Regions from separate parts of the Bradyrhizobium sp. P5_C12 genome, predicted to be linked through region 1. Evidence: riboswitches for the same ligand, from Rfam matches in the RefSeq annotation. Region 1 holds a riboswitch; the other holds the start of a gene.
What was found. A riboswitch is a leader RNA that binds a small molecule or an ion and turns the genes downstream of it on or off. The one in region 1 is predicted to bind S-adenosylmethionine.
Positions count from the first base shown of each region.

Region 2: it holds a riboswitch for S-adenosylmethionine, as region 1 does, so the genes downstream of both, metX (homoserine O-acetyltransferase MetX) here and ACXJMY_RS12345 (O-succinylhomoserine sulfhydrylase) in region 1, are expected to answer to the same signal.

Region 1 is NZ_JBFULU010000010.1:157,942-161,347, reverse strand. It holds gene ACXJMY_RS12355 (hypothetical protein) at 1-286, opposite strand, end outside; gene ACXJMY_RS12350 (2'-deoxycytidine 5'-triphosphate deaminase) at 584-1,690, opposite strand; SAM riboswitch at 1,800-1,879, shown strand; gene ACXJMY_RS12345 (O-succinylhomoserine sulfhydrylase) at 1,954-3,150, shown strand; gene ACXJMY_RS12340 (SGNH/GDSL hydrolase family protein) at 3,299-3,406, opposite strand, start outside.
Region 2 is NZ_JBFULU010000001.1:59,803-63,208, reverse strand. It holds gene metW (methionine biosynthesis protein MetW) at 41-703, opposite strand; gene metX (homoserine O-acetyltransferase MetX) at 706-1,908, opposite strand; SAM riboswitch at 2,002-2,081, opposite strand; gene ACXJMY_RS00305 (chorismate mutase) at 2,309-3,157, shown strand; gene hisC (histidinol-phosphate transaminase) at 3,188-3,406, shown strand, end outside.

The DNA.
Region 1 (3,406 bases):
TGTATTCGACATGCACGCCGCCGATCCAGTTCGAGAGATAGTGATATTGCGCGGCGGCGACCGCCGGCGGCAGATGGCGCAATCCGAGCTTCTCGAGCCCGGGCAGGAAGCGTTCCTGCTGCTGGCGGCGGAACACGCGGAACACGAACTCGGCGGCATCAGCCGTGCCGCGCCGCGTGACGACGGTGAGGATGAGGCCGGTGAAATAAGCGTGATAGAGATCGGCGACCGCGCGCCAGCGTGTCCATTGGGCTTGCTGCTGCGCGGTATCCGCTGCGGCGCTCATCGTTCGCTCCCGGCTTGTTGTTTTGCAGGAGTGTGTCATCGCCGATGAAGCGGCGCAACCGGACACACACTCGCTGTCATCGCCCGCCTTGTGCGCAATTGCGCACTGGGGCGGGCGATCCAGTATTCCAGAGACGGTCGTGATTGAATCGATGGGCCGCGGCGTACTGGCTTCCCCGCCTTCGCGGAGCATGACACCGGTGAAAATTTGCTTGCATCGGAGCCCGCATGAGCGAAGCGATATGCGGGAGCACTGTTCCCGGATGTCGCTGCGCTCATCCGGGCTTACGGAATATTGCTACACCCGGAAATGCTTGGAGAGCTTCAACCCCTGCGCCTGGTAGTTGGAGCCGATGCGCTGGCCGTACATGGCGTCGGGGCGTGCCAGCATCTTTTCGTAGACGAGGCGGCCGACGATCTGGCCGTGCTCGAGGATGAAGGGCACTTCGCGCGAGCGCACCTCCAGCACGGCGCGGGAGCCCTGCCCGCCGGCGCCGGCATAGCCGAAGCCGGGATCGAAGAAGCCGGCATAATGCACGCGGAATTCGCCGACCAGCGGATCGAACGGCACCATCTCCGCGGCGAAATCGGGCGGCACCTGCACGGCTTCCTTGGAGGCGAGGATATAGAACTCGCCGGGATCGAGGATCAGGCTGCCGTCGGGGCGCGCAGACATCGGCTCCCAGAAATCCTCGACCGAATAGCCTGCGCGGCGATCGACGTCGACCACACCGGTGTGGCGCTTGGCGCGGTAGCCGACGAAGCCGTTGGCTTTCTCGCCGGAGAGATCGACGGAGACGGCGACGCCGCCCGAGAGATCGGCATCGTCGATGTCGACGAGGCGCTCAGCGGCATGCAGCGCGTCGAGCTCGTCGGCGTTGAGGATGGCGTCACCGGTGCGGAAGCGCACTTGGGAGAGGCGCGAGCCCTCGCGCACCAGCACCGGAAACGTCTTCGGGCTGATCTCGGCGTAGAGCGGACCGTGATAGCCGGCGCCGATCATGTCGAAGCGGCGGGTGCCGTCGGCGATCACGCGGGTGAAGACGTCGAGCCGGCCGGTGGAGCTCTTCGGGTTCGCCGCCGCCACGATCTCCGGCGGCAGCGCCAGGCTTTCGAGCAGCGGCACGATGTAGACGCAGTTGGTCTCAAGCACGGCGCCGTCGGCGAGGCTGAACTCGTGCAGCTTCAACTCGTCGATGCGCTCGGCGACGGTGGCGCCGGGACCGGGCAGGAAGCTTGCGCGCACGCGATAGGCGATGTCGCCGAGGCGAAGGTCGAGGCTCGCCGGCTGGATCTGGCTTTCGACGAAATCGTAGGCGGGCAGGATGAGGCCTGCTTCCGCCATCGCCGCGATCATGCGGTCGGGCAGGATACCATTGGCGTCGGCTGCGACCGTGAACGTCAAACGGGGGTCCTCGTCAGGGGGCAAATGTATCCGGACATGCGGAAAATACAGTCTTTTACGGCTATCCGATGGACGCCTTGACGAAAAGGGCATTGCGGAATATGAGCATGACTTATCCCGTGGTGATTTGAGCCGGCCGGCTTGCAGCCACGTTAAATAAGTCGCTAAACAGGCCGGGGACCTCTGTGATCCCGGCCAGTGGAAATATCCAGGCCGGTTTTTTTTGTGACCATTTTCCAGAATGGTCACGTTGGAGAGGTCATATGTCGAAGTCCCCGGCGTCCGCCGCACACTACCGTCCCGAAACCCGGCTGGTCCATTCCGGCACCCTGCGCTCGCAATTTGGCGAGACGTCGGAGGCGCTGTTCCTGACCCAGGGCTATGTCTACAACAGCGCCGAGGAGTGCGAGGCGCGGTTCAAGGGCGAGGATCCCGGCTTCATCTATTCGCGCTACTCGAACCCGACGATCTCGATGTTCGAGCGCCGCATGATCGAGCTCGAAGGCGCCGAAGCGGCCCGCTCGGCCGCGACTGGCATGGCCGCAGTGACGACCGCGATCCTGGCGCCGCTGAAGTCCGGCGATCACGTGGTCGCCTCGCGCGCGCTGTTCGGCTCGTGTCTCTACGTCATTCAGGATCTGTTGCCGCGCTACGGCATCGAGACCACGCTGGTCGACGGCTCCGATCTCGACCAGTGGCAGCGCGCCTTGAGGCCGAACACCAAGACGTTCTTCCTGGAGAGCCCGACCAATCCGACGCTCGACGTGCTCGACATCCCCGGCATCGCCGAGATCGCGCACAGCGGCGGCGCGCGGCTCGTCGTCGACAACGTGTTCGCGACGCCGATCTGGCAGAGCCCGCTCGCGCTCGGGGCCGACGTCGTGGTCTATTCCGCGACCAAGCACATCGACGGCCAGGGCCGTTGTCTCGGCGGCATCATCCTGTCCTCGGAAGCCTTCATCGCCGAGCACCTGCATAATTTCATGCGCCAGACCGGCCCGTCGATCTCGCCGTTCAACGCCTGGGTCCTGCTCAAGGGCCTGGAGACGCTGGGCGTGCGCGTGCGCGCGCAGACCGAGACGGCGGGGCGCGTCGCCGAGGTGCTGGCGAGCCATCCGAAGATTTCACGGCTGATCTATCCCGGCCGCGCCGATCATCCGCAGGCGGCGCTGGTGAAGAAGCAGATGCGCGGCGGCTCGACGCTGGTCGGCTTCGAGGTCAAGGGCGGCAAGCAGGCGGCATTCCGCGTGCTCAACGAGCTCAAGCTTGCGAAGATCTCGAACAATCTCGGCGACGCCAAGAGCCTGGTGACGCATCCGGCCACCACCACGCATCAGCGCCTGAAGCCGGAAGACCGCGCCGCGCTCGGGATCAGCGAGGGCTTTATTCGCTTCTCGGCGGGGCTCGAGCATCCGGATGATCTGATCGAGGATCTGACGGCGGCGCTGGAGAAGGCGTGAGGCGAGCCAAGCACTCGCACTCGTAGGGTGGGTTAGCCCTGCAGATGCGCGAAGCGCATCTGCTCGGCGTAACCCACCAACTTCGTTCCGCAATCGTTGATGCATGGTGGGTTACGGCTTCGCCTAACCCACCCTACGGCACCGATGCCTACATCGGCCGGTACGTCCGCACATCCCCGGGCACGTTCACGCCGAGCTTGATCTGGCCGACGGAGCGGATGATGTCGTCACCCAAGAGCTGGGCGAAGCAGGCGTA
Region 2 (3,406 bases), on a different contig from region 1:
GTTCGGCACTTCGTGCCGCCCCGGAATGACGCCTACGGCGTCACTTCCCCTGCCCGCGCGTGAGCAAGAACACCCCCTGCTCGCCGAACAGATTCCACACCCACCAGGGCAGCCGCAGCCGGAGCGGACGGCCGTAGAGGTCGAGCGCCTCGGCGCGCTCCATCTTGACGTGGATGGCGTCGCAGAGCTCGACGAAATCCTTGATGGTGCAGAAATGGATGTTGGCGGTGTCGTACCAGCTTGCCGGCAGATTCTCGGTGCGCGGCATGTGGCCGCCGACCAGGAGCTGAAGCCGCATCTTCCAGAAGCCGAAATTCGGGAACGACACGATGGCGCGGCGGCCGATGCGCAAGAGGTTCTCCAGCACGACCTTGGGCTGGCGCGTCGCCTGCAGCGTCTGCGACAGGATCACATAGTCGAAAGCGTCGTCCGGATAGTTGATCAGGTCGGTGTCGGCGTCGCCCTGCACCACCGCGAGCCCCTTGGCGACGCAGCGGTTGACGCCTTCGCGCGACAGCTCGATGCCGCGCCCGTCGATGCCGCGGGTCTCCAGGAGCTGAAGCAGGTCGCCGTCGCCGCAGCCGACGTCGAGCACTTTCGAGCCGGGCTTGACCATCCCGGCGACCAGCAGATGGTCGGCGCGAAACTGGCCGGACTGTCCGGCCGCGACGCCACCCAGCGGCAGCACTTCTTGCACCGACATCGCTAGCCGTCCTTGCCGCTGAGTCCGCGCGCCTTGCCGGCCGATTGCAGGAAGGCGCGGGAGATGTCGAAGAATTCGGGGACGTCGAGCAGGAAGGCGTCGTGGCCGCGATCGGTCTCGATCTCGGCGAACGACACCCGTGCGCTGGACGCATTCAGCGCATGCACCAGCGCGCGCGATTCCGAGGTCGGAAACAGCCAGTCGCTGGTGAAGGAGACCACGCAGAAGCGGGTCTGGATGCCGGCGAACGCCTTTGCCAGCACGCCGCCATGGTCGCCGGCGATGTCGAAGTAATCCATCGCGCGGGTCAGATAGAGATAGGAGTTGGCATCGAAGCGCTCGACGAAGGACGAGCCCTGGTAGCGCAGATAGCTCTCGACCTGGAAATCGGCGTCGAACGAGAAGGTCGGCAGCTCGCGGTCCTGCATGCGCCGGCCGAACTTGCGGTGCAGCGCCGCGTCCGAGAGATAGGTGATGTGCGCCGCCATCCGCGCCACCGCGAGGCCGCGATGCGGATGGATGCCGTGATCGGCGTAGCCGCCATTGTGCCAGTCGGGATCGGCCATCACGGCCTGACGGCCGAGCTCGTGGAAGGCGATATTCTGCGCCGAGTGTCGCGTCGAGCAGGCGATCGCCAGCGCGGAGTACACGCGCTCAGGATAGGCCGCAGTCCATTGCAGCACCTGCATGCCGCCCATCGAACCGCCGACCACCGCGAACAGGGTGTCGATGCCGAGCCGGTCGATCAACATCGCCTGCGCGCGCACCATGTCGGGGATGGTGATGACCGGGAAATCCAGCCCCCACGCCTTGCCGGTCGCGGGATTGATCGAGGCCGGCCCGGTCGAGCCCATGCAGCCGCCGATGACGTTGGCGCAGATGATGAAGTACTGGCTCGGATCGAGCGGGCGGCCCGTACCGACCAATGTTTCCCACCAGCCGGGCTTGCCGGTGACGGGGTGGACATTGGCGACGTGCTGATCGCCGGTCAGCGCATGGCAGATCAGGATCGCATTGGACCGCGCGGCGTTGAGCTCGCCATAGGTCTGGTAGGCGATCTGGAACGGAGAGAGGTCGATGCCGCAATCGAGCCGCAGCGGCTGATCGGCGCCGAAATGCGCGACCGGCGAGCTCGGATAATCCACCTCATGCGACCGGTCGTCGGCACTGATCGCGGGACTGGGAATCGCTTTGACGCCAACCATCTCTGACCATCGTCCTCGTTTGCGATCGGACTTCAGATCGCCACTGACATCAGGCCATGAAAAACCCGGCCTGAACGATAGGTTCGGCCGGGATCGAAAGCGTCCCCGGCCTGTTTAGCGAGTTTTTTAACGTGGCTGCAAGCCGGCCGGCTCAAATGACCACGGAACAGGCAAATCCTACCGGCTTGGGCTGTTTTCGTCAAGCCGCGGTCCGGATTGGCCAAATTCGTCTCCGCGGCGTCAGCCGGACAGGCCCCAATTTCTCTTTGCATTTCTCTTTGCTTTCGCCGTCCATCCTGCCTAATCAGAACCTCGATCGCAGCGGATGCGGCCTTGGTGATCCTCTTGCTGATCCCCTTGCCGATCCGCCCCGAAACGCCGCTCAACAGCTCTGTCAGATATGTCCCAACGTCCGCCCGCGCCACCATCGTTGCAGGAATTGCGCAAGGAGATCGATGCGATCGACGAGGGGATGCATCGCCTCCTGATGCAGCGCGGCGACATCATCGACCGTCTGATCCAGGTGAAGCAGACCCAGGAGGTCGGCTCCGCGTTCCGCCCGGCACGCGAGGCCGCCATGATGCGCGACCTCGTCCAGCGCCATCGCGGCATCCTGCCGCTCGACACGGTGGAGAGCATCTGGCGCGTCATCATCTCGACGTTCACCTACGTCCAGGCGCCGTTTTCCGTGCATGCCGACATCGCGGTGAGCGAGCCCGCGATGCGCGATTCCGCGCGCTTCCATTTCGGCTTCACCGTGCCTTACGTCGCGCATTTCAGCGCGCAGGCCGCGGTCGAGGCGGTGGCGAAATCCAAGGGCGACCTGGCGCTGGTCTCGGCGACCTCGAGCCGCACGCCGTGGTGGCTGTCGCTGGAAGCGGCCGGCATGCCGAAGATCATCGCCCGGCTGCCCTTCGTCGAGCGCGCCGACCATCCGGCCGCGCTCCCCGTATTCGTGGTCTCGCGGGTCGCCGACAGCGCCATGGTGACGGAGGTCGAGACCTTCAGCGTCCGCGTCTCCGGGTGGAACGCCGACGTTGCGCGGGCGCTGTCGCCGCTCGCCGAGATCGTGGCGGTGCCCGATACCGCCTTCGACGGCGCGGCGCTGCTGATCTCGGTCACGAGCGCGACCAGTATCGACAAAATCAAGGCTGCCCTGATCGAAGCGGGGGCCTCGGTGCGCTCCACGGCCCTCGTCGGCAGCCACGCAACGCGCTATACGGTGCCCCCGACCGGGTCGAAATCGTAAGTCACGCGCCCTGCCAATCCGGAGTTGAAGATGTCCCGCCCCGTGCCGAATCCCGGCATTCTCGATATTGCGCCCTACACGCCCGGCAAGAGCCCGGTCGCTGAGCCGGGCCGCAAGGTGTTCAAGCTCTCGGCCAACGAGACGCCGTTCGGACCCTCGCCCAAGGCGATCGAGGCCTTCAAGCACGTGGCCGATCATCTGGAAGATTACCCGGAAGGCACCTCGCGCGTGCTGCGCGAAGCGATCGGC